DNA from 4 places in the Staphylococcus sp. GDH8C109P genome. Region 4 is predicted to be linked to each of the others. Evidence: riboswitches for the same ligand, from Rfam matches in the RefSeq annotation. Region 4 holds a riboswitch; each other region holds the start of a gene.
The links. A riboswitch is a leader RNA that binds a small molecule or an ion and turns the genes downstream of it on or off. The one in region 4 is predicted to bind S-adenosylmethionine.

Region 1: linked by a shared signal. The riboswitch ahead of KA867_RS03740 (aminotransferase class I/II-fold pyridoxal phosphate-dependent enzyme) and the one ahead of metK (methionine adenosyltransferase) in region 4 are both predicted to bind S-adenosylmethionine.
Region 2: linked by a shared signal. The riboswitch ahead of metX (homoserine O-acetyltransferase MetX) and the one ahead of metK (methionine adenosyltransferase) in region 4 are both predicted to bind S-adenosylmethionine.
Region 3: linked by a shared signal. The riboswitch ahead of KA867_RS03980 (MetQ/NlpA family ABC transporter substrate-binding protein) and the one ahead of metK (methionine adenosyltransferase) in region 4 are both predicted to bind S-adenosylmethionine.

What each region holds. Positions count from the first base shown of each region.
Region 1 is NZ_JAESMX010000009.1:394,530-402,572, forward strand. Features, by position in the region: gene KA867_RS03720 (SulP family inorganic anion transporter) at 1-1,274, shown strand, start outside; gene KA867_RS03725 (heavy metal translocating P-type ATPase) at 1,451-3,835, shown strand; gene copZ (copper chaperone CopZ) at 3,892-4,098, shown strand; gene KA867_RS03735 (D-lactate dehydrogenase) at 4,167-5,165, opposite strand; gene KA867_RS03740 (aminotransferase class I/II-fold pyridoxal phosphate-dependent enzyme) at 5,180-6,343, opposite strand; SAM riboswitch class I at 6,406-6,518, opposite strand; gene KA867_RS03745 (aggregation-promoting factor C-terminal-like domain-containing protein) at 6,644-7,384, opposite strand; gene KA867_RS03750 (PTS sugar transporter subunit IIC) at 7,897-8,043, opposite strand, start outside.
Region 2 is NZ_JAESMX010000014.1:227,358-235,400, reverse strand. Features, by position in the region: gene KA867_RS07855 (adenylosuccinate synthase) at 1-187, opposite strand, end outside; gene dnaB (replicative DNA helicase) at 480-1,883, opposite strand; gene rplI (50S ribosomal protein L9) at 1,914-2,360, opposite strand; gene KA867_RS07840 (DHH family phosphoesterase) at 2,357-4,324, opposite strand; gene KA867_RS07835 (DUF2232 domain-containing protein) at 4,339-5,265, opposite strand; gene metX (homoserine O-acetyltransferase MetX) at 5,541-6,509, opposite strand; SAM riboswitch class I at 6,571-6,670, opposite strand; gene KA867_RS07825 (AzlD domain-containing protein) at 6,798-7,127, opposite strand; gene KA867_RS07820 (AzlC family ABC transporter permease) at 7,124-7,819, opposite strand.
Region 3 is NZ_JAESMX010000009.1:444,414-452,456, forward strand. Features, by position in the region: gene KA867_RS03975 (lactate/malate family dehydrogenase) at 36-968, opposite strand; gene KA867_RS03980 (MetQ/NlpA family ABC transporter substrate-binding protein) at 1,022-1,837, opposite strand; SAM riboswitch class I at 1,931-2,040, opposite strand; partial or broken gene KA867_RS03985 (globin domain-containing protein) at 2,349-3,493, opposite strand; gene KA867_RS03990 (4-fold beta flower protein) at 4,047-4,301, opposite strand; gene KA867_RS03995 (SDR family NAD(P)-dependent oxidoreductase) at 4,424-5,170, opposite strand; partial or broken gene KA867_RS04000 (carboxymuconolactone decarboxylase family protein) at 5,189-5,628, opposite strand; gene KA867_RS04005 (GAF domain-containing protein) at 5,749-6,153, opposite strand; gene KA867_RS04010 (SDR family oxidoreductase) at 6,533-7,303, opposite strand; gene folE (GTP cyclohydrolase I FolE) at 7,324-7,956, opposite strand.
Region 4 is NZ_JAESMX010000015.1:143,079-151,121, forward strand. Features, by position in the region: gene KA867_RS09200 (aldo/keto reductase) at 1-625, opposite strand, end outside; gene KA867_RS09205 (nuclease-related domain-containing protein) at 1,069-1,977, opposite strand; gene metK (methionine adenosyltransferase) at 2,071-3,267, opposite strand; SAM riboswitch class I at 3,380-3,492, opposite strand; gene pckA (phosphoenolpyruvate carboxykinase (ATP)) at 3,649-5,235, shown strand; gene KA867_RS09220 (alpha/beta hydrolase family protein) at 5,267-6,070, opposite strand; gene ytkD (RNA deprotection pyrophosphohydrolase) at 6,054-6,536, opposite strand; gene yidD (membrane protein insertion efficiency factor YidD) at 6,598-6,834, shown strand; gene menC (o-succinylbenzoate synthase) at 6,831-7,835, opposite strand; gene menE (o-succinylbenzoate--CoA ligase) at 7,848-8,043, opposite strand, start outside.

The DNA.
Region 1 (8,043 bases), on a different contig from region 4:
GAGGTAGACCCGCAATGATATCCGCCGCTACAGGTGCTGTCGCTTTAGTCATTGTGCCATTAGTACGCGATCATGGTATACAATATTTACTTGCTGCAACCATTTTAATGGGCATCATTCAAATCATCTTTGGTCTATTAAAAATAGGTAGACTGATGAAATTCATTCCAAACTCTGTGATGATTGGGTTTGTGAATGCACTAGCTATAATGATATTTATGACACAACTTAAACATATCTTTGGTATTTCATTACCTACATATTTATTTGTAATCATCACATTATTAATTATTTATTTATTACCTCGTGTGTTCAATCGTATACCTGCACCATTAATTGCTATCGTCGTATTAACGATCGTCTATTTAGTTACTGGTGTAGATGTTAAAACAGTTGGAGATTTAGGCGAAATCAAAAAAAGTTTACCGCATTTATTAATCCCCGATGTACCATTTAACATGGAAACTTTTAAAATTATATTCCCATATTCCATATCAATGGCAATTGTAGGTCTTATAGAAAGTTTATTAACGTCACGCATCGTCGATCAAGCGACTGATAGTTATAGTAATAAAAACCAAGAAGCTCGTGGACAAGGTATCGCAAACTTTATCACAGGCTTTTTCGGTGCAATGGGTGGTTGTGCTATGATTGGGCAATCGGTTATTAATGTGCGTTCAGGTGCAACCACACGTCTTTCCACATTTACAGCGGGTGTGTTTTTAATCATCTTGATTATGGTCTTTGGTGACTGGGTTGTTGAAATTCCAATGCCAATTTTGGCCGGCATTATGGTGATGGTTTCTGTAGGTACATTTAATTGGCAATCGTTTAAATTTATACAAAAAGCCCCACGTTCTGATGCATTTGTGATGATGCTAACGGTAGTTATCGTATTGTTCACAAGTAACCTAGCGCTCGGCGTCATCGTTGGCGTTATTGTCAGTGCATTATGTTTTGCTACAAAGATATCCAATGTCTCTGTTCAAAATGAGGAACGCGATCATCACATCTATTATAAAATTGAAGGTCAAATTTTCTTTGTATCTATCGATTCCTTAATGAACCAATTAGATTTAGAAATAAGCGATAAAACAATTTATCTCGATTTTAGCCAAGCACATTTATGGGATGATTCAGCTGTTAATGCAGTAGATACCTTGATAGAAAATTATAAAAAGAAAAACAATATGATTTATGTACAACATCTTAATAAAGACAGCCGTAAAATTGTTTCTGAACTCAGCAAAGTTAATCAGCAGCATCTAATATAACTTTGATTTAAATCATAAGCTAACATCACTTGTTACATACATACTGATGTTAGCTTATTTTATTCCAAACAAACACATTGACTTTTATACCTACAGGGGGTATATTAAATTTAACAGATGACATACAAATAACGATTCATTATAAATCTATGAAGCAAAAGGAGGCATTCACTGAGATGGATAACAACAAAAAAACGACATTAGGTATTACAGGTATGACTTGTGCTGCATGTGCGAACCGCATCGAAAAGAATTTAAATAAAATGGAAGATGTCAAAGCAAATGTCAATGTTACAACTGAGAAAGCAACGATTGAATATAATTCAGATAATACTTCACTAGATGCTTTAACTCAAAAAATTAAAGATACAGGTTATGATGTTGTCACTGAAAAAGCTGATTTAGATGTCATGGGTATGACTTGCGCCGCATGTTCAAATCGTATTGAAAAAGTACTTAACCGCACTGACGGTGTTGAACAAGCAAACGTCAACCTCACAACCGAAAATGCAACGATTAATTATAATCCAGAAGTGACATCTATAGATGAGTTGATAAAAAAAATACAAAACATCGGCTATGATGCAAAAACCAAAGCAGCTCCTTCAGAAAAAAATTCACGAAAAGCACAAGAGTTAAAAGGAAAGCGAAACAAATTAATTGTTTCAGCCATACTTTCTTTACCTTTACTATTGACGATGTTTATCCATTTATTCGGACTACCATTACCTAGTTTCTTAATGAATCCCTGGTTTCAATTCATATTAGCTACACCTGTTCAATTTATTATTGGTTGGCAGTTCTATGTAGGTGCTTATAAAAATCTGCGAAATGGTTCAGCCAATATGGATGTATTAGTCGCGTTAGGTACGAGTGCCGCATTCTTTTATAGTATTTATGAAATGATAAAATGGTTGAACCATACAAATGATACACCTCATCTGTATTTTGAAACGAGTGCTGTATTAATAACACTTATCTTATTCGGTAAATATTTAGAAAGCCGTGCCAAAACACAAACTACAAATGCTTTAAGCGAATTGTTAAGTTTACAAGCAAAAGAAGCACGTATAATCAGAAATGGCAAAGAACAAATGGTGCCACTAAGTGAAGTTGTTGTCGGAGATTATATCCAAGTAAAACCAGGAGAAAAAATACCAGTAGACGGACAAGTAATCAAAGGTATGACTGCGATAGACGAATCTATGTTAACTGGTGAATCTATCCCTGTTGAAAAAACATTAAACGATAATGTGATAGGATCAACAATGAATAAAAATGGTACCATTACAATAGAAGCAACGAAAGTAGGAAAAGACACTGCTTTATCTTCTATTATTAAAGTAGTCGAAGATGCTCAAGGTTCAAAAGCACCTATACAGCGTTTAGCTGATACGATTTCTGGCTACTTTGTCCCTATTGTCGTAGGTATTGCTATACTCACATTTATCATTTGGATTGCTTTTGCCCAAACTGGTCAATTCGAACCTGCACTTGTAGCAGCAATCGCTGTATTAGTGATAGCTTGTCCATGTGCATTAGGTCTCGCAACACCTACTTCAATTATGGTGGGCACTGGCAAGGCTGCTGAAAATGGTATTTTATTTAAAGGTGGCGAGCACATAGAACGTACACACCAAATTGATACAGTCGTTCTTGATAAAACAGGAACTATCACAAACGGTAAACCAATTGTGACGGACTTTGATGGTAATGATGAAACACTACAACTTTTAGCTAGTGCAGAAAAAGATTCTGAACATCCACTAGCTGAAGCAATCGTCAGTTATGCAAATGATAAAGGCATCGATTTATTAGAAACAACATCTTTCGAAGCAGTGCCAGGACACGGTATTCAAGCAATGATTCATAACCAAGACGTATTAGTCGGCACACGTAAATTCATGAAAGATGCTCATATTGATGTTTCAAAGTATGAAGATAATTTAGTCAAATATGAATACGAAGGTAAAACAGCAATGCTCATTGCTATTAATCAAACACTACAAGGTGTGATTGCCGTCGCCGATACAGTCAAAGATTCTGCCAATGAAGCGATTCAACAATTGCACGAATTAGGTATTTCCGTAACAATGCTTACAGGAGATAACGCGCGAACAGCACAAGCAATTGCTAAACAAGTAGGTATAGACGCTGTAATTGCAGAAGTATTACCAGAAGAAAAAGCTTCAAAAATCAAAGAACTTCAAGATAATGATAAAATTGTTGCTATGGTTGGAGATGGCGTTAATGACGCACCAGCACTAGTTCAAGCAGATATCGGTATTGCTATTGGAACAGGTACAGAAGTAGCAATAGAGGCAGCTGATGTTACAATTTTAGGCGGAGAATTATTATTAATTCCTAAAGCAATCAAAACCAGTAATTCAACGATAAGTAATATCAGACAAAACTTATTTTGGGCATTCGGCTATAACGTTGCTGGTATTCCTATCGCAGCTTTAGGTTTACTTGCACCTTGGGTAGCTGGCGCAGCAATGGCATTAAGCTCAGTAAGTGTGGTAACAAATTCACTCAGATTAAAACGAATGAAATTATAACGCAACTTTGTAATAATAATAATAATAAACATCCTTGATTTAAGGAGGTGATTCCTATGACAACAGAAACAATTAAAGTTGATGGCATGAGCTGTGATCATTGTAAACAGGCAGTAGAATCTGCACTTACAAATCTAGATGGCGTATCAACGGCTGATGTGAACCTTGATGCTGGTAATGTTGAAGTTGATTTTGACGATAATAAAGTTACAATGACAAGCATGAAAGATGCTATCGAAGATCAAGGCTATGATGCTAAATAACCTGCACATTCAAAAAATGAGGGCTGAGACGAAATCAAACGTCTTAGCCCTATTTTTATATTACATATTTAATTAACACGAAGCTTACTATCACCAGTATATATTACCTCTAATGTTGCATCTAGCGCATCTACAATAAGATTTTTTACAGCTGCATCTGTATAAAAAGCAATATGTGGAGATAGAATGACATCTTGTCGTTCTATCAATTCAATTAATATTGCATCATCTAATTGTGTATTGCGTTGATCACTTGGGAATAGCCCTTTCTCACCTTCATAAGTATCTAATGCTGCACCTATTATTTTCCCACTATTTAATGCATCTATAAGGGCTTTTGTATCAACAATCGTACCGCGCGCACAATTAATAAACACGGCACCTGTTTTCATTTCTGTAAATACTGCCTCATTAAACAAATATGTATTTTCCTTTGTCGCTGGAATATGTACAGTTACAATATCTGCATCTTTAATCGCCTCACTCATACTTTCTTTATATGTTAAATACGCTTCACATGAGACTTGAGGTTCAATATCATATGCTACTACTTCTGAACCAAAACCTTCTGCAAAAATCTTACCTACAATAGAACCAATACGACCTGTACCAATAACTGCAACTTTTAAATCTTTTATAGAACGTGACAAAATACTCGGTTGCCATCTAAAATCATATGCTGCAGTTTTATTTTGTATATCATTAAAATTTCTAATTAAATTTAATGCTTGAGACACAGTATATTCAGCGATAGAATGCGGAGAATAAGAAGGTACATTGGTTATAACTAGTTCATATTGCTTAGCTAACTCAAGATTATAACTATCAAAGCCAGCACTTCTCTGAGCAATTTGCTTAATACCATAATCATGTAATTTCTGATACACTACTTCATCTAATTCAATTTGTTGTGACAACGATACCCCATCAAAACCTTTAACACGATCTACTGTTTCCAAAGATAATATGTCACTATCTAAATCTACTTTCACCTGATGTTTTTCTGACCATTCATTAATAAAAGGGATATCTTCTTCTCTGACACCAAAAAGTTTAATGCTTTTCATTGATCATTTCACTCCTATTCTGCTTCATATAAATGTTTTAATAATTGAATGCGTTCTGCCGCTTCCATTAAGCTATCATCATCCACTGCTAATGAAATACGTACATAGTTCTGCCCATGTTCACCAAATGGAATACCTGGAGCAACTAAAATGGACTTTTCTTTTAATAAATATGTTTCAAAAGTTTCACCATCATAATGTTTAGGTGTTTTTAACCATAAAAATATGCCACCATTCATCGGTTCAAAAGGGATACCTGCTTCATTCAATTTAGCTGTAAACTTACCTCTTCGGACTTTAAATATTTCATTTTGACTCACAAGGAAATCATCATAATGATTTAAAGCAAATGTAGCCGCATCTTGCAGTGCACCAAACATACCAGCATGCGTATGTGTTTGATATTTTTTCAATGCTTGTATCATATCTTTATTCCCTACAGCAAAACCAACTCTAAAACCTGACATATTATATCCTTTTGATAAAGAAAACACTTCTATTGCTAAGTCTTTAGCACCCTTTGATTGTAAAATACTTGGATTTTTATAATCAAAGCCAAATGCACTGTAGGCAAAATCATGAACAATTTTAGTTTTTGTGCCTTGAAATTGTGCAATTGCTTTATCAAATACATCTTTTGTAGCAACTGAACCTGTAGGGTTATTTGGATAAGTTAGATAAACTAAGCGTGTATTCAATAAGACGTCTTTATCTATCATATGCCATTGTGGTAAATAATAAGGTGGCTTTAACACAAGTGGTTGTGGCTTAGCATCTGCCAACAATACACCTGCTAAATAATCTGTATAACCTGGATCGGGAAGCAGCACATTTTCACCCGGATTAACGATACATGTAGGCAAAGCGACTAAGCCGTTTTTCGTACCATATAGAATACAGACTTCTTCATCCTTATCTAATTCAACATCATATTGTCTTTTATAAAAATCGACGATTGCTTGTTTGAATGTTTCTTTCCCATGAAAAGCGACGTATTTTTGATTTTCAGGTTTATAGATGGCTTCTGCGTAGCAATCAAGGATACCTTTAGGCGTTGCGCCATCAGGTATACCTACGGCCATATTAATCAACGGTAATGGCCCGGGCTCTATTTTACGTCCCATCGTTTTACCAAAGTAACTATCCGGAATTTGTGATAACCGATCTGATATTACCATTAAAAGTCCTCCTTAAAATAAAAAACTATATGCCTCATAAGTGACATATAGCTCTCACATGACACTTATCTATCAAGTATTCCACTTGTTGAATGTAGCACAGTACTTATGATTATAGATAAGTCTGTTGCTGAAGTTTCAACGGGTCAAGTCCCTCCACTTCTCTGGATAAGTCACTTTATAATTAAATTAATATTAATTTTATCAGAATATTCTAACATGTCAATATAAAAAAAGAGTGACTCAAGCGAGTCACTCTTATCTATATCACCAAACACAACACGTTCAGTGCTATAGATTTTACCACCAACCGTGGTTTTTACGGAATTCTAACGCTGCTGCTTCAGAACCGTAACGTTGTTTAGCGTAGTTTAACATACCTTTAGTTTGATCAGCTACTGAACCAGTACCCCATGATTCCTTAGTTTGACCTAAGCCTCTATATCCTGCTGGGTTAACCGCATTTGGATTACCACTTGATTCAGGCATTACAATTGAATTCCACATAGCTTCTGATCCACCAGCAGCTAAGAATTGTGCTTTAACTGATCCACCAGTTGAAGCCGCAGATGCTTGAGCTGTTTTATATGTTTGCGTAGCTGCACTTGTTTGTGCTGTTTTAACATTTGTAGTTGCTGAAGCTTTTGGTGCTTCTACTGCTGCTGGAGCAGTATATGATTGTTGTGAACGTACTTCACTTGCTGATTTTTCATTTGTGTTGACACTTACTTCTGAACTTACATCTTGTGTAGTATTAGGTGTTGAAGCTTGCGCACCAACTGCATGGTATTCCCATGACCATGTGTTACCGTCAGATGTAAAAGTAAACTCGTTACCACCTAGTACAAAATTGTAGTTATATGCACCAGCGTGTAATGGTTTTTGATCTAATTCAGCTGAACCATTTAATGCTAATTCTGCTAAATGTGCTTTGTCGATGTTTTGTTCTGAAGCGTGAGCTTGATTGTTGTCAGATGCTGCTGCATATCCTGTTACGCCTAATGCTACTGCTAATGATGAAGCTAAAATTGATTTTTTCATAATAAAATAAATCCTCCAAATTTAATTTTTAATAAAATATATTTTCGATAATTTTTTTGTCGTATTTGCTAAAATTCTTTAAATTTTATGTTTTGTTTTTTGACCATAGTTAATATACCATATATTTTTATCAATCATATTACACTTACATAACAAAACTTTACAAAAATTATTCTGATTTGTAACATTGCAATCTTTTGTAATTGCTTTATACAACATTCTCAAATAATCAATTTTGCTTTTATTATTTATAATTATTGATATAAAAGAATGTTATCTCTTGATTTGCTTCATTTTTTATATAGTCTGAAAAATTACAAACAACCTTATTGTTACATAACTGTAACAATATATTTCGATACATTTTTTATATATTGGGGTCATACTTGCAAATTATTTTGTGCAAAATTAAAAAGGCCTTTGATTTGAGGCCTTTTTAATCTTTTTACTTATATATTGATAATGCGCATTTTTAATATATTACAATAAGCAAATCTATATCTTCACTTATTTTATGCTAGGAACTTAAATACTTCTTTATCATATAATTTCAAAACTTTCATATAGAATATATGAATTAAGAAACCTATCATAAACGGAACGACAAAAAATGCGATAAATACATATAATAGATTAAGTAGTAATGGGGCTTCCATATG
Region 2 (8,043 bases), on a different contig from region 4:
CTTTATAAAAAATACCAGATGGTACTAAGTGCAATTTATATGTTTCGCCACCAAATTTAATTGTGTGGCCTGCATTGTTACCGCCTGAAAAACGCGCAATAACATCTGCTTGTTCTGCTAAAAAGTCTGTGATTTTACCTTTACCTTCGTCTCCCCATTGTGTCCCAACAACTACGATTGATGACATATGAGCACCTCCAAGTTTTTCTCAATTAACCATTAAGTATTCTACCAATACCACACTAATAATGCAAACAAAAATCGAACATTGGTTTTTTACATTTTTCTGAATTTCATTAAATGTTTAAAAATGTGATTACACACCTTAAACATAGTGTCATCAAGGTTTTCAAAGCGATAGCTATTTAATTACAACACATACTTCCTCAAAAAAGAAATAACCAAATACAAACAAAAACCGTACGATAAATAAACCCATTTATAAATCGTACGGAAAAAATAAATTTTATTCTTTTTTCTTAACCCATGTCTGCATGTGCATAATCGATATCAGTAAATTTATTATACTGCTTCATAAAGTGTAATTTAACAGTTCCTGTTGGACCATTACGTTGCTTCGCTATTATAATTTCAATCTCACCATTATCATCATTTGTTTGTGGTTCAAAGTTCGTATCTCCATCATCATCGTCTTCATCTTCGCCACGATTATAGTAATCATCACGATATAAGAATGCGACGATATCAGCATCTTGCTCGATTGATCCTGATTCACGAATGTCACTCATCATTGGCCGTTTGTCTTGACGTTGCTCTACGCCACGTGACAACTGACTTAGTGCAATGACTGGACATTCCATTTCTCTGGCAATCGCTTTTAATGTACGAGAAATCTCTGATACTTCTTGTTGTCGGTTATCTGAGAATCTTGAACCACTACCTGAGATTAATTGCAGATAATCAATCACTACCATGTCTAAACCGTGTTCTTGTTTTAAACGACGGCATTTTGAGCGAATATCTGTAATTCGAATACCTGGTGTATCATCAATAAATATCTTTGTTCTAGATAATTTACCTACTGCAATTGTAAAGCGATTCCAGTCTTCTTCTGTCATCATACCCGTTCTTAAACGGTTCGAATCTACGTTACCGGAACTACAAATCATACGTGTTGCTAATTGATCTGCACCCATTTCTAGCGAGAATATGCCAACTGAGAAATGGTCTTCATGTGTAGCAACTTTTTGTGCAATATTAAGTGCGAAGGCAGTCTTACCTACTGATGGTCTGGCAGCCAGAATGATTAGATCATTACGGTTAAAGCCCGCGGTCATCTGGTCTAAATCTCGATAACCAGTTGGGATACCAGGTGTTTGACCACTATTTTGATCAAGTAATTCTGCATTCTCATACACTTCTCCAAGCACATCTCTAATATCTTTAAATCCATCACTTTCACGTGTAGATGACAATTCTAATATTCGACGTTCTGCATCGTTCAATATTGTATCTAATTCTAATTCATCATTATAACCATCGTTAGCAATGCTATCGGCAGTTTGTATCAACTTACGCTTTGTCGCATGCTTAAATACAATATCTGTATAATATTGAATATTTCGAGTTGTCGGTACATTACTAGATAATTCTGCTAGATATTGTGGGCCACCCGCTTCATTCAGTCGTCCTTCATACGACAGTTGATCCATAATTGTAACCACGTCAATATCTTTATTATCTTCGTTGAGGTTCATCATGGCTCTAAAGATGTGTTGATGCGCGCCTCTATAAAAGGACTCAGGAAGTAAGACTTCCTGAGTTCTGTTTATCAATTCCGGATCTATGATAATGGCACCTAAGACAGATTGTTCAGCCTCATTACTGTGGGGCATTTGATTTTGTTCATACATTCCATCCATTATGATTACACCTCATATCTCAATCCGTTTTTATTGTTCAACTGTGTGTACACGAATTGTACCTTCTACTTCTTTATCTAATTTAACTGGTACATTTGTGTAACCCAATGCATGTATACCGTTTGGTAAATCCATTTTACGCTTGTCTATTTTAATATCATGTTGTTGTTGCAATGCTTGCGCGATTTGTTTTGTACTAACTGAACCGAATAATTTTCCAGCATCACCTGTTTTAGCAGATAATTCAACTTCAATATGACTTAATGTTTCTTTTAATTTTTTAGCTTCTTCAATTTCTTGTTGGCGTTCTGCTTCTGCAGCTTCATTTTTCTTTTCAAGCTGTTTTAAATTACCTGGTGTAGCTTCTACTGCATAATTTTTCTTCAATAAGAAATTGTTTGCATAGCCTACAGGTACATCTTTAACTTCGCCTTTTTTACCTTTACCTTTAACATCTTGTGTGAATATTACTTTCATGAATTTTCACTCCTACTCATTTGTTCTGTTATAGCTTGTTGTAATTGTTCTATTGCTTCATCCACAGTGACATCTTTTAATTGTGTAGCTGCATTAGTTAAATGACCACCGCCACCAAGTGCTTCCATTGTCAATTGAACATTAACTGCACCGAGTGACCGGGCAGACATACCGACTAGATTATCTTCTCTTCTAGCAACTACATACGAAGCTTCTACACCATCTAAACTTAACAGTTCATCAGCTGCTTGTGCAACTGTTACAGGATGATAGATTTTTTCGTTCGAACCATGTGCAATTGCGACACCGTTCTCTTGTAGTTTCACTGTTTGGATTAATTCAGTACGATTAATGTACGTATCTAAATCATCCTTCAAGAAATGTTGCGTTAATATTGTATCTGCACCATGTGCACGTAAATAACTTGCCGCATCAAATGTTCTTGAACCTGTACGTAATGTGAAATTACGTGTATCTACAATAATACCTGCAAACATAATTGTCGACTCTAAACGTGTTAATCGTTGTTCTGTTGGTTGGTATTCTAGCAATTCAGTCACTAGCTCTGCAGTTGAACTTGCATATGGTTCCATATAAACAAGTAATGGGCTAGAGATAAAGCTTTCACCACGTCTATGATGATCGATTACAACTTTACGATTTGCCTTGTTTAATATATTTTCGTCGATAACCATTTCAGGTTTATGCGTATCTACAATTACTAAAGTTGTCTTAGACGTCATGACATCCCATGCTTCATCAGATGTGATAAAACGCTCTTTTAGTTCAGGCTTTTCATCGACTGCATTCATCACACGACGTAGCGTCGGATCAATATCTGAATCATTTAACACAATGTAAGCATCTAAATTGTTCATCATAGCAAACCTTGAGACACCAATGGCTGCGCCTATAGCATCTAAGTCTGGACGCGTATGTCCCATAATGATGACTTTGTCGCCTTCCATTAAAATATCTTTTAAGGCATGAGAGATAACACGTGCTCTTACACGTGTACGTTTTTCCATCGGGTCAGTCTTACCGCCATAGAAACGCACATTACCGTTCATATGCTTAATTGCAACTTGGTCACCACCACGACCTAGTGCTAAATCAAGTCCAGATTGCGATAATTCACCTAAATCGATTAAGTTCTCTGAACCTTCACCTACACCAATACTTAATGTCAATTGCGCACGGTAACCTACACTCTTTTCACGTAATTGACTCAATATACTAAAATTAGATGCTTCGATTTCATTTAGAATGCGTTGGTTTAAATAAGCAACAAATTGATCTGAACTATAACGTTTGAAATAAATGTCATATTCGGTTGCCCATCTACTTATTACACGCGTAACCATAGAGTTAATTTCTGAACGTTGTGTATCATTCATATTTTGCGTGATTTCATCATAGTTATCTAAAAATAGTGTTGCAATAATTGGTTTAGATGCTTCATATAATTCTTGTGTATGTATTTCTTCAGTAATGTCGAAGAAATACAATACGTGTTCTTTTTCTGAATATCTTACACGATAGTGATATTCATTTTCTTGAATTTCCACTTCTTGTGTTTTTTCTAACTGTTTTAATATATTAGGATATACTTCATTGACTGGATCAGAAATGACGTTTCGGTCTAGACGATCCGACATAAATTGGTTCATCCACTCTATGTTTTCATTTTCATCTAAGATAATCATCCCAATAGGTAACCTTTTAATAGCAGTATTACTGCTTGCTGAGATTTTTCCACTCAGATTATCTACATAGTTATCCAATTTTTGTAAAGCTTGTCTTACCATCAGTACTGTCCCTACAATTATGATGAGTAATACAACAGTAGCTATACCTGCAATCAATTGGTTAAAAATAAACCAAACGACGACAAGCGCTATTGCTGTAAGCACCATAATAATAAATGGTAAAATCAACGCTTTTTTAGTGGATTGACGGTTCATTTTTCCACCTCAAATCATTTTTTAATGATACGTTTTAAATTGATACATAAATCTACAAATCCCAGGAGACTCACAATATGTGTTAATGGCATTAAAATTGTCCCTATTACCATTAATATCACAGTAAGTGCTGTCGGCATTGATTTCGCTTTTCCGAAAAAGTGAATCACACTTAACCCCTGAATGTACATACATAATGATAACACAATTTCAAAATTTAAGACGATCGTTTGAAACGCACTTGGTTGCGTTGAAAACATAACACAAATTAAGACAATAACATACATCCATAAGACAGAACGCTTCATTTGCCAAGCATATAATGGTTTGAATATGGGTGTAGCGATTTTGAATTTACGCAAGATTGGAAAAGTGATAATTAAATTGATTAATATAAGTAGAAATACGCCAACAATCATATAACTTGGTAGTTGCACTGCTGATTGGCGGAAAGTCTCTTCAAACATTTGTTTATAATCCGCGTTGACTGAAGCGCTAGAAATGATGCTATACATCTGTTCTTTAATCGGTTTGATTAATGAAGCAGCACTTGGTATTTTTTTAAATGCTTGTAACACCATAAATGCAATTAATGCAATGATACTAATAAAAGTCGTTGTTATATAAAGTATACGTTCTTTTGATGTACGTTCTTTTAATAATTGACCCACTACAACACTCACCACGAACAAGAGGATCATGATACTTAACACGAATATATTACCTAATAACGTAGTTAGCACAACTGTAATGACTGCCGTTAAGCCAAAAGATTCTACAGATTTATGCCATAAAATAATACCTGGAATTGTTGCAAATAAACTCAACACGAGTCCAAGTAGCGGTAATATATGTAAAGCTAAAGCTACTATAATTAACGTGATTACACTAAGTATAGTGGCTTTAGTATGTATTTTAGAAAACAAATTCGCCACTCCTATACAATTTTTGTCTATGTTTATTATTTTAACCTCTTTAAAACTTTTATACAATTATTGACAATTCTTTTTGTCAGAAGTTCAACATTAGCGACAAAATCTGATAATGAGCGCCTTTTAAAATTATATCTCCCCTGTTAATACTAACTTCAAACTTCACATTTTACACACCAAAAAATAAGATGTCATAGGAAACAGTTATTTTCACTTTCAATTAAGTATAAAATTACTATCCCAGACGTCTTATCATACAAAATGAACTAAAATGTAGCATATCGTCATTTTCTTTTGAACTTAGAAACTTTTAAAAAATGATATAAATTGGGTGCCCAATCGTTAAAGTTCAGCAAGAAACCATCATGTCCTACATTATCTGGCACAAAGCAATGTTTATGATATTTAAATCGCGCACCTGTGGCATATACTAAATCGTCTGGATATAATAAATCATCCGTAAAGCCCATAGTCATAACTTTAGTATCTAGTCGTCCAAACACTTCATCTACATCAGTACGGTCTCTATCTATATCGTGGCTATCTAAGACGTCTAGCAGGGTTAAATAACTTAATGGATCAAAGTGCTTTTTGAACTTATTCCCCTGATGTTTCTGGTAGTTTACAACTTGATCTGGTGTAAATCGTCTATCGTAACTTTTAGAAGAACGATACGTTAAGAAACCAAGTTGTCTTGCGATACTCATCCCTTCACCATGATCTAATCGAATCGCTTGTCTCGCAATTTCATTAAATGCACGACTATATGAGGAAGTCTTATCTGTCGCAGCTAAAATGACCGCTTTATCTACTTCAAATTTATGATTATACAATAATTCCAGCGCTTGCATACCTCCTAAAGACCCACCGATTAAAATACTAATTCGATCAAACCCTAATGTTTGAATACCTAATTCTATTGCATTGACAATATCACGCAATGTTAAATGCGTAGGAAAGTCAGCATCTGTAAGTGGCGAACTGGAGCCATATGGACTACCTATCACGTTGAATGTTAAAAATTGATAATCATGTATTGGCATGTACCCACCATCTATAATCTCTCGCCACCAACCAGGATTGTCATCCGTCCCATATGTCAAATGATTACCTGTCAGTGCATGGCATACAAGTACAAGTGGCTGTCCTTCATATCCAACATGTTCATAACGTAATTTTAAATTTAAAATCGTTTCACCTGATTCAGTTGTAAATGGTCCCAATTCTAATGTATCAACCGTATAATTTGTCATCATTTACCTCCTACTTAATAAAAAAACTTCTCACCTATTCATAATAAGTAAGAAGTTACAATACTTATTATTCGAGCGAATCGTTGGTATTAGCACCGTGCTTCTAAAGTCGGTTGCTGAAGCTTCATTGGGCCAAGTCCCTCTGCTTCTCGAAATAAGATTTAATTTTAATTGTAAAAAGCTGTGCATAAATCAAATATCTATTTTAACAAGTATTTCTTTAAAATTATCAAAATTTTCTAATTATTGCTATTCTAACGGATAATGTGAGCCACTTCAATAATATATTTAAAATATCCATCTTAAAACTGCCATTATTAAAATACCACTGACAATCGTAATCGTTAAACTCCGTGTAATAATGGCAATGATTATTGTCGGAAGCATCGTTACTAAAAACGGTAAATTAACACTATACACCATTGAATCTTCATGTTGTTCTAGAACGCCGTCTACAATCAATGCCGTAAATAATGTAATAGGAATGAAGGAAAGCCACTTTACAACTGTCTCAGATAGTTTAATTTTCGTAATTAATATAAACGGTATAATACGTGTTAACCAAGTGACCACACCACATAAAACAATAATTAATAACATATGTAAGGTCGTTGTCATTTGTCGATCACCACCCCTAACCCCGCAGTAATTGTCGAAGCTAAGATAATTGCTACATATGAAGGCATAAAGAAACTTAAACTAAGCATTAATATAATCACACAAACAATCAATACTAAATATGTTTTAAATTGTGATTGTTTAATAGCATCAAACTGGGAAACAGCTAAGAATATAAACATTGCAGTAATAGCAAAATCTAACCCAAACGCATCTGGGTTTGTTATGTATTTACCAAAAACAGCACCAACAATGCTTGCAAATGTCCAAAATAAATAAGCTGTGATATTTAATCCATGCAACCATCGATCATTGATTTTTTCACCTTTTAGATGTGGTGTAATAGCGACACCAAATGTTTCATCTGTAATCAAAGAAGACATGCCTATACGATTCCAAAACCCATACCCTTTATAACTTGGCGCTAAGGTCATACTTAATAAAAACATCCTAGAATTTACAATAAATGTCGTTAATACAATTGCAGAAATTGGCGTTCCAGCAATGACTAACGCACAAATAATAAATTGTGCCGCGCCAGCATAGACAAGTAAGCATAACAAAATGATTTCAATCAAATTGAAACCTGAAGCCACTGCAACAATACCAAATGAAAGACCAACACCAGCATAACCTAACAAAGTCGGTACACATTCTTTTACACCTTGCTTAAAAGTTAAATGTGTTGCCATCATGCCACCTCCCACACATTTTTTAAAAATAATAGAATTAGTTTAATACAAAATGAAAGAGACATTCAACGTTTTTAGACTTACGTATGTGTAACCTAAGACTTACGTTCGTCTAAAAATGCTGTTATTAAAATGTTTTTAATTTCAGAATATTGTGTTTTTATTTTAGACTACCCTCTATTTTTTGAATAAAATAAGGTATTTTTCAAATTAAATAACCTGCA
Region 3 (8,043 bases), on a different contig from region 4:
AGATACTTATGTTTCTATCTCTATACTAAAGGAAATTATTTTTGTGCTATATTAATTGTTTGTCTGATATATTGATATGCTTCAATTAGCTGTTGTTCTTCCTGCTCATCCAATGCTATAGGATACCTTTGGACAATGCCATATTGGTCAACTAATGTTGGTAAACTATACGCCCCATCATCTAGCCCATATTCCTGACTGATTGATGTTAATGGCATAATTGTACGCTGGTTTAAAGCAATCGCTTGTATCAAAGCAGTCGTCACCTTGGAAATAGCTGCATTGGTCCACCCTTTTTGATAAAAAACATCCATTGAAACTTCATTTATAATAGACGTTATATGTGCCTTATCAATCGCTGGCGCTTGACTTAAAGCTTCATACTCTGATAATTCCATACCGTGAATACGTACTTTGCTCCATACAGGCACTGCATACTGACCATGTTCACCAATAACAAAGGCTTCAACATTTTTAGGATCAATTTGGTAATGCTGAGCGACAATAGTTTTGAATCTTGAACTTTCTAATGCTGTACCCGTCCCAATTATTTTATGCGATGGATAATTGACTTGATTGGCAAAATATACCATCGAATCTACTGGATTAGAAATTAAAATAATAATTGCTTCTTGCGTAACTTCAGCAATTTGCTTCATCACATTTTTTATAATGTCATGGTTATCTTGTGCCAATAATGTTCGGTCGCCATCGTTTTTATCTGTTTGTATACTTGCGGCAATAACTATAAAATCTGCGTCAGCTAAATCTTGGTACGCGCCTGCTTTAATTCTCACATGACTGATATTAAACAGTCCTTGTGAATGATTATGATCAAGCGCTTCACCACTTGCAATTTCTTCTTTGCTATCAATCAATACAATTTCTGAAAATAAATTCAAATACTGAACGTCTGTCAATACTTGACTGCCTACTCTACCAAGTCCAACAATTCCTAACTTAGACATGTCTAACCATACCTCCTCTGTTTGTTAAAACTTATATTCATAAATCAATGTTTTTATTTTTCATAAGGTATAACATCTTCATTATATTCTTTTTTAATAAACTTTTTCATATCTTCAGATTGTAAAACTTTTAGTAATGTTTGATATTTTTTATCATCTTTATGACCTTTTTGAACTGCAACAATATTGGCAAATGGTGATGATTTACCTTCTATTGCAATAGCGTCTTTGTGTGGCGTTAAACCATTATCAATCGCGTAATTAGAATTCATGATTACAGCTGCGCCTTCTTTACTTTTATAGGTTTTAGGTAAAAATTCTGCCCCTTGTTTATTGTTAAACTTGAGATTCTTTTTGTTTTCTACAATATCTTCAAATTTGGCATCTTCAATTTTGACACCTTTTTTAATTTTTATTAACCCTTTATCTACGAAAAATGATAAGAAACGTCCTTCTTCAGCTGGATTATTAGAAACATAAATTGTAGAACCATTCGGGATGTCTTTGATATCTTTATATTTTTTACTGTATACACCCATTGGTGTCGTAAATACTTTCCCTACTTCTTCAATATTATAATTATGGTCTTCTCTTTCAGCCTTTAAATAAGGCACATGTTGAAAGAAGTTTGCGTCCACGTCACCTTTATCTAAGAGTTTATTGGGTACTTTATAATCATTAACAACTTTAATTTCTAAATCATAACCTTTTTTCTTCATTTCCTCTTTCGCATGTTTTAGAACTTCACCATGAGGTGCTGGTGATGTAGCAATTGTAATCTTTTTATTCTCTTTATCTTTGGACGAACCACAAGCTACAAGTATTACAGCAAAACATACTAAAACAGTTAAACTAATGACCTTTTTCATAACATCTCTCCTTAACTTTATCTAAAAATAAAATTCACTCATTATGTAAAAAAATACTTTCTCTTAATAAAATAAAGAGAAAGTATGCACCTTCTCTTATCTTCGAAAGTAATCATTGTTACTTTCTGTGAATTAGCACCATTTCGTTAAACGATGGTTGCTGGGCTTCATCGGGCACGTCCCTTCGCCTCTCTAAATAAGAGTCAATCATATGTATTTGAGTTGTATTAATCCTAGCATTCCACTCATGTTTAGTCAATGAAATTTTAGAAAATTCTAATTTATTAATGATTAATCTAATATTAATAAAATTGTTCCATGTGAAACGAATACATTTACACTAAAAGTAGTGAACATTTAGTAACTCAGCTACTTAAAATAAGTAGAATTTTAAAATTACTAAACATAGTAAAAAAACGTCAATTCCATTAGAAATTGACGTTTTTTGCATACATTTTTTATAATCTTTTCTAATCATCATCAAATATGATTTTCAAAAAATATTATATTTTTATACAGAAAAACTTAATCTTGGAACAAATGTTTCAAAATGAATACGTTCTTCTGGAATTTCAAGTGCTTGTAAATTTAACATCATTGAATTTAAGAATGAACTTCCACCACAAATATAAATTTCTGTTTCATCATCAAGATATGCCTCTAAATCTTTTTTTCTATATAACCATCCTCATCACGTAAATGAGCATGAAATATACTTTTCTCTGATTTTGCGTTAATTGATTTAATTGTATCTTCAAAAGCAATATTATCACTATCTGAAGTTACCTGAATAAATGTAGCAGATAAATTAGCTTCAACAGCTTCTCTATACATTGAAACAAGTGGTGTTACACCTACGCCAGAACCTAAGAATAATTGTTTTTTATCTTTATTTACTAAACCAAAACCACCTACTGGTGCAGATAACTCTAATGTATCTCCAATTTTAACTTCGTCATGTAAAATCGTTGAAACTTCACCTTCATGTTCTTCTGTAAAATCTTTTCTTACACCAAATGTTAAATAATCACGATTTCCATCTACAATGGAATAATGTCTTTTAGCCTGATAAGGTAATTTCTTATTTGAAATATTTACAGTAATATACTGACCTGGTGTGAATTGACTTAAATCAATATCCTCTGATTGAATCGTAAATGATTTAATGATTTCTGTTTCTTTTTGAATATCAGTGACTTCAAACGGTTTAAATCCTTCCCAAGCCATTTGGCTATAAACTTCTTTTTCTAAGCCAATAAATGCGTCTGCGATTGCTTGATAAGCTTTAATCCATGTTTGAATAATTTCACTATCATCAGTCAATCCAGTTACTTCTTGAATCGCCCAAATTAAATTTTCACCTACAATCGGATAATGCTCAGGTTGAACTTGTAACGCACAATGTTTGTAGACCACTGGCATGATAACCGGAACAATTGGAGATAAATCATCAATATTATCAGCTGCAGCTAAGACAGCCATAGCTAGTGCTGAAGATTATAAACCTTTTTTCTGGTTCGTTTGGTTAAATACATTTTTCAATTCTGGATGCTCTTCAAATAACCTTTTATAAAAAATAGAAGTAATATTTTGTCCCTCGTCTTTTAGAAGTGGCACTGTTTCTTTAATTATTTTGATTTCTTCATTCGTTAACATAAAATCTCTCCTTAATAGTAATTTAAGATAGTTTAAGACAAAATAATTATATTAAATCACCTTATTCAAATAAATTACTAACATATTTATTATCATTTTAAGATATTAATGAAGCCTATCTTTAGCTTACTATTTATATCATTTTTGTAAAATCAAGTGTTTGGAAAAGAATGTTATGACTATAAAATTAGAGCGTATTTGCGGTTCTAGTATTTGTATATTAACAGATAGCATTGGGCCTAATGGTATTTCTAAAGAAGAAACTAATTTAGATTGTTGGATATATGATATTGCCCTTCAATAAAATTATGATAAAAAAGCTCTAAAAAATACTTTAAAAATAAAAAATAGCACAAAATAACAGTACTATGACCTAGTTATTTTGTGCTAAAAATGAATAACATATGCAAGCAGTTGTTTTAAAAGGATGACTTAAAACAGTCATTTTTCAAACACCTTGTAATAAAAAATCTATGCCACTTAAGTGTGACCAAGCTAAGTGATAGATATTTTTAATTTTAACTTGTTTTCTATTCTTTTTAATTGGCATATCTTATTTTATATTTTTTCTAGGAGCCTTGTTTTTAATAGGTTTTATTGGGCCACCAGATGCTTTCGAGCTAAACATTACACATTTACCCTTTAAATCTCTTATCCATCCATTTTCAAACCAACCTAAATGACTCCCATTAAAACCATATACTTTATTACATTGAAAATAAACGACTGCTCTACCATTAAAAAGATAAATATGGATATTATCTTCGGTATAGGCTGTAGCATCACCATTTTTGTCGTAAAAGTTCATTTTAAACCTTCTTTAATGCTTATTTTTATAGTTAAAAATATATTTTACAATTGAAAAATTCATTACAGTTAAAGCTATAATAATACTGTGAGTATTTGAAAGTTAAATTTAAAAACATTTTTTTATTTTAAGTGTAATCCACCACTCACGGGGAAGTAATGTCCTGTGTAAAAACTATCATCGTCATTCACAAAAAAGTTAACTGCACGAACAACATCTTCTGGTTTAGCTATTCTTTTAGCGGGTGTTATTTCGGCGATACTTTTAATAATCTTGGTTTGTGATTTAGTTCGGTCTGTTTCTATCATACCTGGACCAACAACATTCGAAGTGATACCATATTCACTCATTTCAAGTGCTACATATTTTGAAAAAGTACTTATTGCGGCTCTAGAACTACCATGATGAGCTACATTATTTGACGGTTTTTCACTAGATAATGATCCTATATAAATAATGCGACCATAATGATTTTGTTTCATAGTGCCTAAAACAGCTTTTGTCATATTAAAGGCTGCGCCCATATCTTCATTTAAATTTTTAGACATGTCTTCCCAAGTCATGTCTTCAATTGACATTGGTCTAAATAATGGACCAGCATTGTTTACCAAAATATCAACAGTACCGAATGATTTTAATGCTTCATTAACTACTCTCTGCGAGCCATCAATGGTTGTGACGTCAGCTTGCACAATAATGGCGTTGGAACCTAAATCTTTAATTTTTTCTTGGACACCTTCAACACTTTTTTCATCATTTAAGTAATTCAATACAATATTGACACCTTTTTCTGCTAAATTTATAGCAATAGCAGCACCTAGACCTCTACCGGATCCTGTAACAATCGCAACTTGATTATTTATAGACATATTTTGTACTCCTTTGATTTAAATATTGTATTCATTTCCCATAGATATAGATATTCTATTCCATGTATTAATTTGTGCAATTGTAAATATTAAATGGGCATATTCCTCTTCGTTATAATTTTCACGAACGCGATTATAGAGCGCATCCGGAACTTTATGATTAGAAATTAACGTAACATGTTCAGCTAATTCTAGTGCCAATTTTTCAGCGTCGCTGTATATATTAGTATCTTCCCAAGCATTTAATAAATAAATTTTCTTTTCGTCTATACCTCGTTTTCTAGCATCTGTAGTGTGCATGTTTAAACAAAATGCACAACCATTCAATTGAGAAACTCTTATTTTTATTAATTCTTGCAATTTGTTGTCGATTGTATTTTTTTCAATAATTTTTCCATTTCATACATTAATTCAATATTATCTGAGGCAATTTCTTCATAATTCATTCGTAAACTCATCTTATACACTCCTTATTTTTTAATGTAATTGATAGATACGTCTGTCATGATACTTAAATCTGTTTCTGTTAATTTTTGCTCTATAAGCTCTACTATATTTTGTAAATTTGATTCATCATTTTAATTAAAACGATGAATCGTTGGTGCATCTATATCTAACACGCCAATTATCGTATTATCTACAAATATAGGTAATACAATTTCTGATTTACTGTTTGAATCACAAAATATATGATTTGGATATTCGTAAACGTCTTCTACATTTATTAAATTACGCTGTGTTACAGCATCTCCGCATACACCAGATTCCAATTTTAAATGTGAACAAGCTGGTTGTCCTTGAAAAGGACCTAATAATAATTCTTCATTTTTTATAAAATAAAAGCCTAGCCAATTTACATTTGGTAAATTTGAATAAAGTAAAGATGAGATATTTGAAAAAATGGTAATAGGTTCTACTTCATCTTCTATTAAAGCTACTAATTGCTTAGCTAAACTGCCATAGTTTGTGGATTTATTAGTCATTATGATTACTCCTAATTTTATTCTTTATTTTTTATAAGATAATCTTGTACTTCTTTTTTATTCTTATAACCATTAGTGAAAAATACAGCCTGTGGTTTATCTAATTGATCATAATATGTGATTGAAAATATTGGTATTTAAGACAATTTCTATATGATTATCAGCAAAAAATTCTCTTTTTCTAATAAAAGTATAGAAGTATTTTCATTATCTTGCATACACGCTTTCATCAAAAGGGGGGGCATATGTCAATCGTTCCTCACTTTGAACAATTTTAATGCCACCTTGATACCCTTTTTACTTAATTTCTTTACTGCAAATATACTTACTATAGACCCACCTACAATTACAACATTATCATCCATATTAAAGTACTTCTTTATAAATTATATTTGTTGATAACATCATGATTACCTGTCACAGAGATTGTTGCACCAGTTATATAACTTGATTTTTCTTCACAAAGAAAATTAATGACACGAGAAATATCTTCACCATATTCTTTTCTTTGAATCTCAAAATGAGATAATTCATTTCTTTTATACTCAGCTATATTTTTTTCCTTATCATCACCTAAAATATCACCTGGACAAACTGTATTAAATGTTATTCCAAAACGCGCTTCTTCTTTTGATAAAGTTTGTGTTAATGATATGACACCTGTTTTTGCAGCGGCATATGCGCCTCGATATATCCAACCTGGTATATTTTGGCTTTGATCAAAACCAAATGTTATAACTCTCCCCCATTTATTCTTCCTCATAATAGGAATAACTTCTTTAACTAAAATGAAAAAACTTTTTAAATTACCGTCAACCATAGCATTCCATTCTTCATAAGTAGTATCGACAATGGTTTTCTTCCCCTTAATAAATGGTCCTGCATTATGAATTAAAATATCTAAGCGCCCCATAGTAGACATAATTGTTTGAATCATATTTTTTACATCATTTATTTTTGATACGTCTGCTTGGATTGCTATAACATTCACACCAAATTTATGCTTGATTTCATCAACTAATTTTTGTGCTTCTTCCTTACTTTTTCGATAATTAATAACTATATCAATTTCATTAGCAGCTAAATCAAGCGCTGTTTTCTTACCCAAACCTTTTGCACTACCAGTAATTAAGGCTACTCTTCTACACATAATTACACACCTTATTCTAATTATTTATTGATTAAAGTTAAAAATTCATTTCTTGTATTATAATTTTTATGAAATAACCCATGTACAGCTGAAGTGATTGTAGAAGATTGTTCTTTCTTGATACCTCGGCTACACATACACATATGTTTAGCTTCAATCACTACCATGACACCTCTAGGTTCTAACACCTCATTGATTGCTTGTGCAATTTGAGTTGTTAATCTTTCTTGTACTTGAAATCTTCTCGCATATCCTTCGACTACTCTAGCAATTTTTGATAATCCAGTTACCTTTTCATTAGGTATATAACCAACATGAACAACACCATAAAATGGAGCAAAGTGATGTTCACACATTGAATAGAATTCTATATCCTTGACCAAAACCATGTCGTCTTGTTTAACATCAAACGTTTTTGCTAAATGCGTTTTAGGATCTTCATTATACCCTTCTGTATATTCTAAAAAAGCTTTAATAAAACGATAAGGGGTATCGATGAGACCATCTCTATCAGGATCATCTCCACATAATTCTATGATGTTTCTCACACTTTCCATTGCAAGATTCATCTGTCTTTTTTTCTCTTCAACATTATTGACAAAATTACTTGAGATAAGATCATTTACTTTTTCTTCCAAATCTATATCTTCCATATCTACACCACTTTTTAATTATTATTTATGATCACAAATTGCTTGCTTAAGCTTGCCTTTATTATTTATCTAAATAATAGCAAAAAC
Region 4 (8,043 bases):
ATGCTATTGATTTAACTGTATCATCTTCTAAAATCTGTGCATTCATTAATGGTGACCAAGATTCTGCATGTATATTCTGAACTTCTAAATATCTTCTCAACTCTGACTGAGTGAGATAAGGATGAAATTCAACTTGATTAATCACAGGTTTAATCGAAACTTGAGCTAGTAATGCTTCTAAATGTTCTGCATTAAAATTACTAACCCCAATATTTTTAACCTTATCATTTTTATACAAATCTTCCATACCTTGCCATGTATCTATCATTAATGCTTCATCTAGACCTGGCCAATGCATTAAATATAAATCTAAATAATCTAATCCTAGTTTATTTAAACTAGTCTCATAAGCTTCAGCTACATTATTACGACCGTAATCATCGAGCCATAATTTAGATGTAATAAATAGATCACTTCTATCTAAACCTGTAGAAGCTAATCCTTCTGCTATACCTTGTCCAACCATTTCTTCATTTTCGTATATCATTGCAGTATCTATATGTCTATAGCCATTTTCAATTGCATGTTTAACTGCCTTCTTACATTCATCATTATTTTCAACTCGGAAAGTACCTAAACCTACGATAGGCATTTCATTACCATTATAAAAAGTTACAAATTCCAAATTTGAGCTCCCCTTTTCTATTAAACTAACTATAATAATAATCAAAATTAGCAAACTATTAAATTAAAATGCCTAAATTTTAATAATTTGTTTAAAATAGTTATTTATGTCATTCATTTTCAACTATAATTTTAAAAAATAGACGTAAAAGCTTAAAATATTCTTAATCATTTTCTCTAAGCAAAAGCACCCTTAAAAATTTAGCTTAAGCACATTTATTCCAAGATTCATGTTTCTATGGTGTTGTATATAATTAGGATAACATTAATAAATAGTGTTTTGGACTGATATGCAAATAATCTTAAAAACAATATATTGAAGCTTGCACTAAAGAAATACAGCCTAATACGTATAAAATTTGGGTATAAAAAAGCTCATAAATAATTTTTTTAAAAATTTATTTATGAGCCTTTTATATTAATATTTATATCCCTGATATTTTATTAGTTAAATGTTTCAATTTCATCCATCACACGTTGTAAATCTTCAACATTGTACTGAATACGACCATGAAAAACAAACTTATTAAAGTATTCATCAAGTTGTTCTGGTCCAACTAACACTTTAGAATTGGTACTTTGTGCATAATTTGAAATAGTCACAGCACCTTCATCTTTAGGATTGAAATATAGGATTGACGTCGGTGTGAACTTCAAGTTTAATTCTGTTTGTAATTCACCAGCTAGTTTTTCTATTTCATTTAAATAATTTGTATAATTCACAAATGATAAAGAATCTTTATCATCATTTTGATCCATTACTAATGTTTGTGCCGTTTGTTTATCAAGATTTAATGTATCAAACACTTGTTCCATCATCGGTTGTTCTTTGAATTGGTTAGCATTAATGCCATTAAACACATGACCTTTTAACAACTGCGAATCAATGAGATATAGTCCTGTTCGCGTAAGTACTAAATGACTTATACGACGTATATCACTGAAATTATTTTTTGGTAAGAAAATATTTGCCATGATATGCATATCTTCTGGTCGAATGCGCTTCTCATTAACTAGACGCTCACGAATACCAATTAATCTCATATCCGTTACGTACTCACTTTTATTTTTAGAGAAAAGTTTCAATGCATCTATTTCTTGATCTTTCGCATTTACTGTAGCTTCGTAGTCCTCTTTTTGTTTAGTAACTTGCTTTTTATTTTCAATTCTTTCTTTTTCTAACTCTTCATCATGTTCATCGCTAAGTTTTTGTTCTCTTGATTTATATTGTTCCTCGATGGTTTGCTGTGCTTTTTTCTTACTTTTCAAAGCAACTAAAAATAGGATTAAACAAATAACTGCTACGACTATTGCCACGATTAAACCAATTTCTATCGGGCCAAATGAATTCATAACAACAACGCTCCTTTATGTGTTCAGTAACTTAATTATAATAGATATGAGCTCATCATTCGATAGTAAAGTTGAAAAATAAATACTTCGCGCTTATATTTCTACGCTATCTTTTAATAAATTAACTTTATCTAATTTTTCCCATGGTAACAGTATATCTGTTCGTCCAAAGTGGCCATACGCAGCCGTTTGTTTATAAATTGGATGTTTTAAATCTAACATTTTAATAATGCCTGCTGGTCTTAAATCAAAGTGCTTTCTAACAGCCTCTACTAGTTCTGTTTCACTTACTTTTCCTGTTCCAAAAGTGTCTATCGCAATCGAAACTGGTTCCGCTACACCAATTGCATAAGCGAGTTGAACTTCACACTTATCGGCTAAATCAGCAGCAACAATATTTTTGGCTACGTAACGCGCAGCATAAGTAGCTGAGCGATCTACTTTTGTAGGATCTTTACCGCTAAAACAACCTCCTCCATGACGTGCATAACCACCGTATGTATCTACGATAATCTTGCGACCTGTTAAACCAACATCACCTTGAGGCCCGCCGATTACAAATCGTCCAGTCGGATTAATATAAAATCTTGTATTATCATCGATTAATCCTTCAGGTACTGTTGGATATATAACATGTTCTTTGATATCAGCTTGAATTTGTTCTAAAGTAGTGTCTTCTGCATGCTGAGCTGAAACGACAATTGTATCTATACGATGCGGTTTATCTTGTTCATCATATTCCACTGTTACTTGAACTTTTCCATCTGGGCGTAAATATTTTAAAATATTATCTTTTCGCACATCTGATAATCGTTTAGCTAATTGATGCGATAAAAATATTGGTAACGGCATATAAGTATCCGTTTCGTTCGTCGCATAACCAAACATTAAACCTTGGTCTCCTGCACCAGTTGCTTCAATTTCTTCTTCTGATAAATTGTCACGATATTCTAAAGCATTATCGACACCTTGTGCAATATCAGGAGATTGCTCATCAATTGCGGTTAATATAGCCATCGTTTGGCTATCATAACCATATTTCGCACGTGTGTATCCGATATTTTTAATTGTTTCTCTCACAACTTTAGGTATATCTACATAAGTAGCTGTAGATATCTCTCCGGAAATTAATGCCATACCTGTAGTTACCGTTGTTTCGCAAGCAACTCGCGCATTAGGATCGTCTTTCAAAATTTCATCTAAAATTGCATCAGACACTTGGTCAGCGATTTTATCTGGGTGCCCTTCTGTAACCGATTCTGAAGTAAATAATCTTCTATTATAAGTCATAAATTAACTTGCTCCTTTGTCTTTGATTACGAAAATTCTCTTTGATTGAGCTCATTAAAAAAAGGCCTTCTTCACTATATGAATAGAGAGAAGGCCCTTATACGTCCATTCGCTCTTATCGTTCAGACGCTATTTGTCCGCAAACGGTTTGGCACCTTTCTTCATTGTAAGAAGAGGTTGCTGGGCTTCATTGGGTCCATGTCCCTCCGCCACTCAGGATAAGAGAATCCGTTAATCACTATAGTACCGAAACTAAGTAGTAATGTCAATTTGATATTTATTTAATTTCCTTTAAATATGGTGTGGACTAATCAATCATATGTGTTATACTCTGTAATTGTAAAGGCTTACATTAATTTAATAGCGTTGGAGGGATTTAGTATGGCGGTAGATACATACACTTACACAAAAAAAGTTCAAAATATTTTGGACAAGAAGTCTTCATTATTTCAACAATCCACAACACAGTTGTATAAGAAAATTCTTAATAACAATGAAGGAGAATTAACCGAACTAGGTGCAATTAACGCTAAAACAGGTAAATACACTGGCCGTTCACCGAAGGATAAGTTTATTGTTAATGAACCATCATACAGAGATGACATTGATTGGGGAAATATCAATCAACCTATTGAAGAGGACACATTTTTAAAGTTATATGATAAAGTATTAAATTATCTAAATGAAAAAGATGAATTATATGTATTTAAAGGATATGCAGGTAGTGATCAGGATTCACAACTTAAACTAACAGTGGTTAATGAATTGGCTTGGCATAATCTATTCGCACAAAATATGTTTATTCGTCCTGAAACAAAAGAAGAAGCAGAAGAAATCAAATCTGATTTTACTATTGTATCGGCACCCTATTTTAAAGCTGATCCAAGTAAAGATGGTACAAATTCAGAAACATTTATTATTACTTCCTTTAAACACAAGGTCATTTTAATCGGTGGAACAGAATACGCTGGTGAAATGAAAAAAGGTATCTTCTCCGTAATGAACTACTTACTACCTAAAGATAATATTATGAGTATGCACTGCTCCGCAAACGTTGGTGAAAAAGGTGACGTAGCTTTATTCTTTGGGCTTTCTGGAACAGGTAAAACCACGCTTTCAGCAGATTCAACCCGAAAGTTAATTGGTGATGACGAACATGGATGGAATGAAAATGGTATTTTTAATATCGAAGGTGGCTGTTACGCAAAAGCAATCAACCTTTCTTACAAAAAAGAACCTCAAATTTATGAAGCAATTAAATACGGTACGATTTTAGAAAATGTTGTTGTAGATGAAGAAGGCGATGTCAACTTTGATGATAACTATTATACTGAAAATACGAGAGCCGCTTATCCAATTAATCATATAGATAATATCGTTACACCTTCCAAAGCAGCACATCCAAATACGATTATTTTCTTAACTGCTGACGCTTTTGGTGTTTTACCACCTATCTCAAAACTCAGCAAAGATCAAGCAATGTATCACTTTTTAAGCGGATTCACAGCTAAGCTTGCAGGAACAGAAAGAGGTATAACTGAACCTGAACCATCTTTCTCAACATGTTTCGGTTCACCTTTCTTACCATTACACGCTAAAGTTTATGCAGACTTGCTAGGTAACTTAATAGATAAACACGATGTAGATGTATACTTAGTAAACACCGGTTGGACTGGAGGTAAATATGGTACAGGACGCCGTATTAGCTTAAATTATACGAGACAAATGGTTAATCAGGCAATTACTGGTCAGTTAAGAGATACAGAGTATATTCAAGATGATATGTTTGGATTAAATATACCAGTGGAAGTTGATGATGTACCTCAAACATTACTAAATCCTATAAATGCTTGGAGTAAGCCAGAGGCATATAGAGAACAAGCACAAGATTTAATAGACAGATTTAAACATAATTTCGAAAAGTTTGGCGATGAAGTTTCAGATTTAGCACAAAACGGTGGATTTTAAATAAAATACTAAATAAAGCACATGGACCATATTACAGTTGTGGTCCATGTGCTTTACTAGTGATTGTTTTATTTTTTTCTACTTGTGCCATCCATTTTTTAACTGTAGTTAACGCTTTTTTCATCGCAAATGGCCTTGGTACATGACCTTCATCCATTTGATAAAATGTTTGATAAGTTGTACCAATATGTTTTAATTGTGTTTCTAAATAATAAGCTTGATGAATCCCTACTTGTTTATCTTTTCCTCCGTGTACTATAAGAATCGGCGGACTATCGGCATGTATTTTAGTTATCGCATCTCTTTGCTTATATGCATTTTCTTTTTTCTTTGGATGTCCAACCATCCTTCTTAACATACCTCTTAAATCTATTCTTTCCTCGTACATGAGACGAATATCGGACACACCACCCCAAATAATATAACTAGTTATAGGCAAATCCTGAAATGTAAGTAACCCTTGTAATCCACCTCTAGAAAAGCCTATCATATGAATATAAGCTTCTGGATATAATGTATTTAATATTCGAATCGCAACCGTAACATCATTTAAATCCCTACCATGAAATTCATCTTTACCTTCACTACCATTATTACCTCTATAATACGGCCCAAATACAAGTGTCTGCGCATCTGAAAATTGCATTAGTCGCCCTGCTCTTACTTTACCGACTTGCCCTTTACCACCTCGCAAATATACAACAATCCGCTTTACACTTTTATGGGGTTGCATTAATAAACCTCTAACATTAATGCCATCTACTTTATAAGTGACTTCTTCAAAAATATGGTCAGGTACTTCTATAGGCATTCTTTTTTTATGCATAAAATCCAAGCTCGATCACTCTCTCTAAACATTGTAAGATTGCAGCATCTTTCAATAAATAACTTTTTCGTTCTTCTGCAATGTCTGAAATACTATTAAAAATTAATGGGCCTTCAGTTTCTAAATAATCATTTTTGGTTTGTAATCGATTTACTTTAACCATAAAAACATCTTTTGTAAACGGTATACCATTTTGACGCTTAACACTATATTGAGCAATATAATGTTTGTCTTTAATATTTATAAGCGCTCCTGTTTCTTCAAACAATTCCCTATCACACGCTTGTTCACTCGATTCTCCTTCTTCTCTTTTGCCTCCTGGAAATTCTATACCTCTTAATTTATGTTTGGTGAAAAGCAATTGTCCTTGGTATATAGGAATAACCAAGACATGATCACCATCTGGGATGTCGTTTTCATCCTTAAATGATAAATAGACATCATCATTTTCTTTATCTTTAAACTTCACAAACATCAAACTCCCTTTATATATGTTAAACTATCATTGCTATGTAAATTGTTGGAGGCAAAATTTTATGAAAAAAATCTTTCTAGGTCTTATCTATATATATCAACATTTCATTTCTCCGATAACCCCGGCTACTTGTCGTTTTTACCCCACTTGTTCTGAATATACTAGAGAAGCCATAGAAGTTTTCGGACCCATCAAAGGTATTTGGTTAGGTGTTAAACGTATTTCAAAATGTCACCCACTCCATAAAGGTGGATTTGATCCAGTACCTCTAAAAAAAGATAAAAAGCATAAACATTAATTAATCTGAGTTAAATAAAACTTGTTTACAAAAGGAGGTTCAAAATAAATTGAGCCTCTTTTTAATACGCCCGAATGCGGTACAATATCATTTTCAAAATAAAATCCGTGTGGTGTAATATCACTTGGATAAGCGGCATATCGTGCTAATAAAGCCGTAAAATATCGACTTAAACCATATTCATACATACCACCAATGACAAATTTCACATGTTTTTGCTCTAATATTTCAATTATTTCCAAGACTTTATCAATGCCACCCAGTCTGAATGGTTTTAATACCACAACATCAATTTTATAATTTTCAACATAATATAGAATTGCTTTCAATGATACTGCTTTCTCATCAATAGCTATGGGAGGTAATTCAGAATCTTTAAAATCATTTACTTTTTGTATATCTTTAAAAGGCTCTTCTAAATAAAGTATATCACTGCTTGAAAGGAGTATAACTTTCTCAACATCACTATTTTTAACCGATTCATTAGCGTCAATGACGATCTGAGGTTTAAATGGCAATCTCTTCAATTGTTTTACATCTTCTAAAATGTTTTCAGACCATTTTATTTTTATGCGATGTGGTTGTGTGACTTTTAAGTTGAAAATATGCTTATATGTTAGACCACTAACTGTTGCACCATAGGGTACATTAAACGTTTCTAATTCGTAAAAAGCCTGATAACAGGCCATCACAATCATACTTCGTGTAGCAGGATATATCTCCAAACATTGAAGTGCATTTTGTACATCCGAAAAGCGTTCAAACTCATGGTTTTTAAATGTTTCAAACCACTTTATTGCTTGGTCATAAACTACTTCTATCGTTTCATCTGCATACCAATCTGTTTCAAAAGCGTTACACTCTCCAAAATAATGTATATGTTTATCAGTTATAAACTCAACAAAAAGTGCTTTACGCTTGTTCATTTTTACTTTAGGAGTAACGATTGCATGCTTAAAATGATTATTACAAATATAAAGTTTCATTTCGCTCAATTTCATTATTGCTCACGCCTATTTTTTTAAATGTTTTCGTTGCAATTTACCAGTAGATGTATAAGGTAATTCTGTTACATGTTTGAAATATTTTGGGATTTTGTACTTCGCTATATGCGTTTTAAAATGTGCTAATAATTCTTCATTTGATAATTCAATTTTTGAAACATAATATAAATAAGGTACTTCACCCCATGTACTGTCATGTTCACCA